2 regions of the Mesorhizobium sp. P2_D5 genome follow, and region 2 is predicted to be linked to the other one. Evidence: predicted binding sites of a transcription regulator. Region 2 holds the regulator's gene; the other holds the start of a gene.

Region 1 (3,416 bases), on a different contig from region 2:
ACACCACCATGCTGCTCGGTGCTGCAAAACGCCTGGCCGCCGAGGGCGGTTTCGACGGCACCGTGCGCTTCGTCTTCCAGCCGGCCGAGGAATGGGGCAAGGGCGCATTGGCCATGCTCGACGATGGCCTGATGCAGCGCTTTCCCTTCGACGAAATCTTTGGCCTGCACAATATGCCCGGCCTGCCCATCGGACATTTCGAGACCCGCGCCGGCCCGATCATGTCGGCAGAGGACAATTTCGAGATCGTGCTGAAAGGGCTCGGCGGCCATGCCGCGCGGCCGCATTCGGGGAACGAAACGCTGGTCGCCGCCTGCGCGCTGGTCACCAATCTGCAGACCATCGTCTCGCGCCGGCTGAGCCCGGCCGACATATCGGTGGTTTCGGTGACCGAGCTGATCACCGACGGCACCCGCAACGCACTGCCCGGTCTTGCCCGCATTCTCGGCGATGCGCGCAGCTTCCGCCCCGAGGTCAGCGCCGAAATCGAGCGGCAGATGCGCGTCATCGCCGAGGGCACCGCAGCCGCCTACAATGTTACCGCCGAGGTCAACTACACCCGCGAATTCGTGCCGCTAGGCAATGATGCCGAACTGGTCGATGCGGCGTTTGCTGCCGCGAGAAGCGTTTTCGAGCCCGGCAACATCGCCGTCGCCCGCGAGCCGATGACCGGCTCGGAGGACTTCGCCCGCTTCCTCGACCATGTGCCGGGCTGTTTCGTCTTCCTCGGCAATGGCGAGACGTCGGCGCCGCTGCACAATTCGAGCTACGACTTCAACGATGACGGGCTGCTGTTCGGTACCAATTTCCATGTCGCCATGGCCAGGCAAAGGCTGGGCGGCGAAGCCGGGAGTTGATTGCGTTTTGATTGCCAGGGCGCGCCCGCCGCTGGCCCAAACACCATCGCTATCGCCAGCCAGCTCCCGCGTTTGCTGAAATTCCCCGCTGACGGAGATCGGACGCTGATGACCAGGATTTCGCTGCTGGGAATTCCCCACGACGACAACTCGTCTTTCTTCAGGGGCCCGGCACGGGCCCCTGCCCATATCCGTCCCGAATTGTTCTCCGATGCCTACAGCATGTGGAGCGAAACCGGTTTTGATCTGACCGACAGGCTTGTCGATCATGGCGACATCGGCTTCGACGCCGCCACCGATCCATGGGACCTGATCGAAGGTGAGGTCGGGCGCGTGCTGGAACTGGGCGATCCGCTGATCTGCCTCGGCGGCGACCACGCCATTTCCGGGCCGATACTGCGCGCGGTGCGCCGCCGACATCCCAGCCTGACCATTCTGCACATCGACGCGCATCCCGATATGTACGATGCCTATCAGGGCAATCCGCGCTCCCACACCTCGCCCTTTGCCCGCATCATGGAAGAGCGGCTTGCCGACCGTCTCATCCAGGTCGGCCTCCGGACCGTCAACGACCATCATCGCGACCAGTTCAAGCGGTTCGGCGTCGAGGTGATCGAGGCGGCGCGGTTCGGCGACGATCTGCGGCTCGATCTCAAGACGCCGGTCTACATCTCGATGGACCTCGACGGGCTCGACCCGGCCTTTGCGCCAGGCGTCTCGCACCGCGAACCCGGCGGTCTGACCACCCGTCAGGTCATCGGCCTGATTCAATCGGTCAACCAGCCGATCGTGGCGGCTGATATCGTTGAACTAAACCCGCCTCGCGACATCGCCAACCTGACCGCCACCGTGGCGGCAAAACTGCTCAAGGAAATTGCCGGGATGATGGTCAAAACACGCGCGTGATGCGGCGACGTGCAGGTCGGTGCGGGGTACGTGTTTGACGAAGACAATCACCCGGTGACGCAGGGGCAAGACTCAGCTAGCCTGTCACTTGCGGCGGACCTGATTTATCCGCTTGGCCGGCGCTTCATTCTTCCTCCCAAGCGGCGCCGGCCTTCTTCCCCAAAAGTCTTTTTTGCTGATGCCAGATGAGATCGACCCGCAGCGTTAGGCTGATCCTTCATACGCCAATTCATCCTCGCATCGGCGTTGCGAACAAAGCAGAAACGATGCTTGATGGGCGATGAACCTCGCCACCTCTGATTCGACCTTTCGGGACCAGACCGTCCAGCCTGCCTATCTCACACGGCTGAACGACGCCCAACGTCTGGCGGTCGAGCATGGCAACGGCCAGATTGCCGGACCGCTGCTGGTCATTGCCGGCGCCGGTTCTGGCAAGACCAACACGCTGGCGCATCGCGTCGCCCATCTGATCGTCAAGGGGGCCGACCCGCGCCGCATCCTGCTGATGACCTTTTCGCGCCGCGCCGCGTCCGAAATGGCCAGGCGCGTCGAGCGCATCGCCGGCGAGGTGCTCGGCCGCGACGCCGCGGTGATCACCGACGCGCTGACCTGGGCCGGCACCTTTCACGGCATCGGCGCCCGGCTGCTGCGCGACTATGCGCTGGAGATTGGCCTCGATCCGGCCTTCACCATCCACGATCGCGAGGATTCCGCCGACCTGATGAATCTGATCCGGCATGAGCTGGGGTTCTCGAAGACGGAAGCGCGCTTTCCGACCAAGGGCACCTGTCTTGCCATCTATTCGCGTGCCGTCAACGCGCAGGCGCCGCTGGGCGAAGTGCTAGGGGCCGCCTTTCCCTGGTGCGCCGGTTGGGCGGAGCAGCTGAAGCAATTGTTCGCCGGATATGTCGAGGCCAAGCAGGCGCAGAACGTGCTCGATTACGACGACCTGCTGCTCTACTGGGCGCAGATGGCGGCCGAGCCCGAAATAGCCGCGCATCTGGGTGGGCGGTTCGACTATGTGCTGGTCGACGAATACCAGGATACCAACCGGCTGCAGGCCTCGATCCTGATGGCGCTTAAACCCGACGGCGCCGGGCTGACGGTGGTCGGCGACGATGCGCAGTCGATCTATTCGTTCCGTGCCGCCGAGGTGCGCAACATCCTCGATTTTCCCAAGCAGTTCGCGCAGGCCGCCGACGTGGTGATGCTGGAGCGCAATTATCGCTCGACCGAGACCATCCTGGCCGCCGCCAATGCGGTGATCGGCGAGGCCTCGGAGCGCTTTACCAAGAACCTTTGGTCGGAGCGCAAATCCACCGACAAGCCAAGGCTGGTGAGCGTGCGCGATGAGGTCGAGCAGGCCAATTTCGTCTGCGATACCATTCTGGCCGAGCGAGAAGCTGGCACGGCGCTGAAATCGCAGGCGGTGCTGTTTCGCGCCTCGCATCACAGCGGCCCGCTAGAGATCGAGCTGACCCGGCGCAACATTCCCTTCGTCAAGTTCGGCGGCCTGAAGTTCCTCGATGCTGCTCACGTCAAGGATGTGCTTGCGGTGCTGCGCTTTGCCGAAAACCCGCGCGACCGCGTCGCCGGCTTCCGCGTGCTGCAGCTGATGCCGGGCATAGGCCCTTCGGTCGCCGCGCAAATCGT
Region 2 (3,416 bases):
ACAATCATGATGCTGATGCGCAGCGCCTTCGCCCTGTTTCCGGACTTTTCCGCGCGCCGGCCAGTCAAGAAATACGCCGCGGCCGCCGCGCTTTTCTCGATCGCCGCCTATCTTGTCATCTCAGGCGTCGTCGTTGCCGCAGAGCGCAGCTTCATCATGCTGGCGGTGATGCTGATTGCCGTGCTGTTCGATCGGGCGGCGCTGACCATGCGCAACCTGGCGATCTCGGCGATCGCGGTCATTGCGGTGTCGCCGCATGAAGTGGTCGGCCCAAGTTTCCAGATGTCGTTCGCGGCGACCGCGGCGCTGGTCGGTGCCTATGCCGGCTGGTCTGATCATCGTGCGGCGAAAACGAGTCCGCCGCCGCCACGGCGATCTCTGCCTGGCTTTCTCACGCGAAAATTCTTGTTGGCGATGGGGGGCCTTGCCATGACCTCCATCATCGCCGGCAGCGCTACGGCGCTGTTTGCCATCTGGCATTTTCAGCGGGTGTCGCCGCTCAGCCTGTTCGCCAATCTCGCCATCATGCCAATCGTCTCGCTGGTTGTGATGCCTTTCGCCGTCCTCAGTGCGCTGGCGATGCCCTTTGGCGCTGATGGCCCCTTTCTTTACGTGATGGGCAAAGGCCTGACGGTGATGATCGCCATGTCCGGATGGATTTCCGAGCGCTCGCCGGTCGACGCGGTCGGGTTGATTTCGCAGCAGTCCGTCCTGCTGGTGGCGATTGCCTTGGTCATTGCGACGGTGGCGACGACATGGCTGCGGCTCGCAGCCCTTCCGTTCGCGCTTGCCGGCCTGTTGACCGTCTCGGACACGCGCGCACCGGACGTGCTGATCTCCGAGGACGCCAGGCTGGTTGCGCTGCCGATCGGGGCTGGCGAACTCGCCGTCAGCCGGGCACGCCCGAACGAATTCACGGTCGACAACTGGAAACGCGCGCTGACATCCGAAACCATCGTCATGCCGGAAGTGTTCAGCAAAGGAGACGGGCAATTCGAGATAGCCGATGCCGCCGAGCTGCCGTCGGGCGCGCCTTTCTATTGCACATCGGGCGTTTGCCTCGCCAAGCATCCGTCCGGTGCGATCATCGCGCATGTCGAAGACCGAAAGGACGCCTGGATGGCCTGCGGCTTCGCCGACCTGATCGTCATCAATGACGCCACGGCCTATGACCCCTGTCACAATCCACTTGTGCTCGTCATCACCAAGCGACAACTGGCTCGCAAGGGTAGCGCGGCCGTCTTCTTCGATCGCCAATCGGCGACCACGCCTGCGACGATCAGCTTCGCGGTGGACGGGTCATACCGGCCCTGGCACACGCAGCGCAAGTTTTCGCGCGAGGCGAGGGGCCTGCCACCCTACCGCAAACCCGAAAAGCCGGTCGCAAGCCCTGCTCAGTAGCGCCTGATCAGCCCGACGAGCTTGCCTTGCACCTTGACCCTGTCCGGTCCGAAAATGCGGGTTTCATAGGCCGGGTTGGCGGCTTCGAGAGCAATCGAGGCACCCTTGCGGCGGAACCGCTTCAGCGTCGCTTCCTCTTCATCCACCAGCGCCACGATGATCTCACCCGGGCTGGCTGTATCGGCATTGCGGATGATGACAGTATCGCCGTCGAAGATGCCGGCCTCGATCATCGAGTCGCCCTTGACCTCCAGGGCATAGTGTTCGCCGCCCATGATCATGTCCGGCGGCACCGAGATCGAATGCGTCTGGTGCTGGATGGCGTCGATCGGCACACCGGCCGCGATGCGTCCCATGACCGGGATCGACACGGCGGAAACCACGTCGTCGTCATTGCCGGCCGAAGGCATCCGCGAAGACGCAGGCTTGAGTTGCCGGCCAAGGCCGCCTTGACCGAGGCTGCCCTGGATGACGCTTGGCGAGAACTTCTTTGCCGCGTTGAGGCCTGGCGCGATCGAATCCGGTAGCCGCAGCACTTCCAACGCGCGCGCCCGATTGGGCAGGCGGCGAATGAAGCCGCGCTCCTCCAGCGCCGTGATCAGCCGGTGTATGCCGGATTTGGAGGCAAGGTCGAGCGCTTCCTTCATCTCGTCGAAGGATGGCGGAATGCCGCTTTCCTTGAGCCGTTCATGGATGAACATCAGCAGTTCATGTTGTTTGCGCGTCAGCATGGCAGCCCCCAGGTTACCCAAAACCAGAATCGGAAAAACAAACCCAGAACAAACACTATCTGTTCCAGTTGTGTTCCGCAACCGTTTAAAGTTTAATGAACTTGTTAAGGCGGCTGAAATTATTCGGCGCCCCGGCAGTGGGTCGCTATCGACGCTTGCCTGCCACCGCCGGGCGCTTGGTTGGATTGAAATTGCTATGGTTAATGGCCTGCTGCCCACCCTGTGTCGGGCTTGGCCTCGGCTAATGCTGGAGCTCGACAAGGGGGCTCGGTTCACTTCACCGGTCGTGGCTCCCGTGAACGAAAGGGAGCCAAAATGCCAACTTTGGCGGAGGAATTGCCCATATCGTTCCTCGCCGCATTACCGCTTGTTTGTGCTGCCGTCGCCGGCATGGACATAGACATGCAGCGTGTAGCCGATGTGGGCAACCATCAGGGCTTTCGCGCGCTCGATGTCGCGATCCAGCGCCGCTTCCATGAGCGCGGTATGATGTTCGATCGCGACGGCCTGGCGCAACGCCTCCATGGCCTCTTCGTGGCCGTACAGGAGACCGGCAGCCGCCCGCAAGGTTGGCGCCAGGCCAAGAAAGCGGTGATGGCGACGCAACTGATCCGCGATCGTGGAGTGGAAGGTCAGCAGCCAGGGGGACGCCGCCGCGCTGAGCAGTGCCGCATGGAAAGCCTCGTGCTTTTCATCCCATTCGTCGACCACGTCGTCGGACGGGTCGTCGACCGCGGTCCTGCTGCGCGACAGCCGGTAATGGGCGGCGACGACGGCGTCCTCCCATTCACGGCCGCCTTTCTCGATCGATTCCTGGAGCAGTGGCAGTTCAACCACCAACCTGGCGCGTGACAGATCTTCCAACTCGTTGCGCGAGACCGGAGCGACGGCAAAGCCGCGATTGCTGATGGCGGTCACCAGGCGCTCGGCCTCCAACCGCGAGAGCGCCTCGCGCAGCGGTGTCCAGCCGATGCCGTAATTGTTGCGCAACGCGCTGAGCTTGAGCGGCGCGCCGGGCTTCAGACGGGTGGTGAGGATATCGCGACGCAGCAGCCTGTATGCTGCTTCTGTCTTCGAGAAGTGCTCGTCGTCCAGCATAGCCGACCATCCGTATCGATTGCTCGGGGGATTATATATGAAATCCTTTCATTGCGTAAATTATATATAACGTTTGACAACACCCAAGGGACTGCCCATGATCGCCGACGGTTTCACCTGATATGTTCATCTGAGCACGCTCATGCGCGGGGATGGTCGACCATGAATGCAACTCCCGATCTCGCT

What was found. The regulator LexA, encoded in region 2, represses DNA repair genes until DNA is damaged. The targets are predictions, from matches to a motif close to TGTTCNNNNTGTGTTCNG.
Region 1: the regulator LexA is predicted to act here: its motif matches at 2,012-2,029, upstream of AC1DYW_RS12390 (ATP-dependent helicase).

Annotation. Positions count from the first base shown of each region.
Region 1 covers NZ_JBFUEE010000002.1:1,178,483-1,181,898, forward strand. The annotation lists gene AC1DYW_RS12380 (M20 aminoacylase family protein) at 1-857, shown strand, start outside; gene AC1DYW_RS12385 (agmatinase family protein) at 966-1,763, shown strand; gene AC1DYW_RS12390 (ATP-dependent helicase) at 2,044-3,416, shown strand, end outside.
Region 2 covers NZ_JBFUEE010000004.1:250,844-254,259, reverse strand. The annotation lists gene AC1DYW_RS18925 (ComEC/Rec2 family competence protein) at 1-1,401, shown strand, start outside; gene lexA (transcriptional repressor LexA) at 1,395-2,132, opposite strand; gene AC1DYW_RS18915 (GntR family transcriptional regulator) at 2,493-3,230, opposite strand; gene kynU (kynureninase) at 3,393-3,416, shown strand, end outside.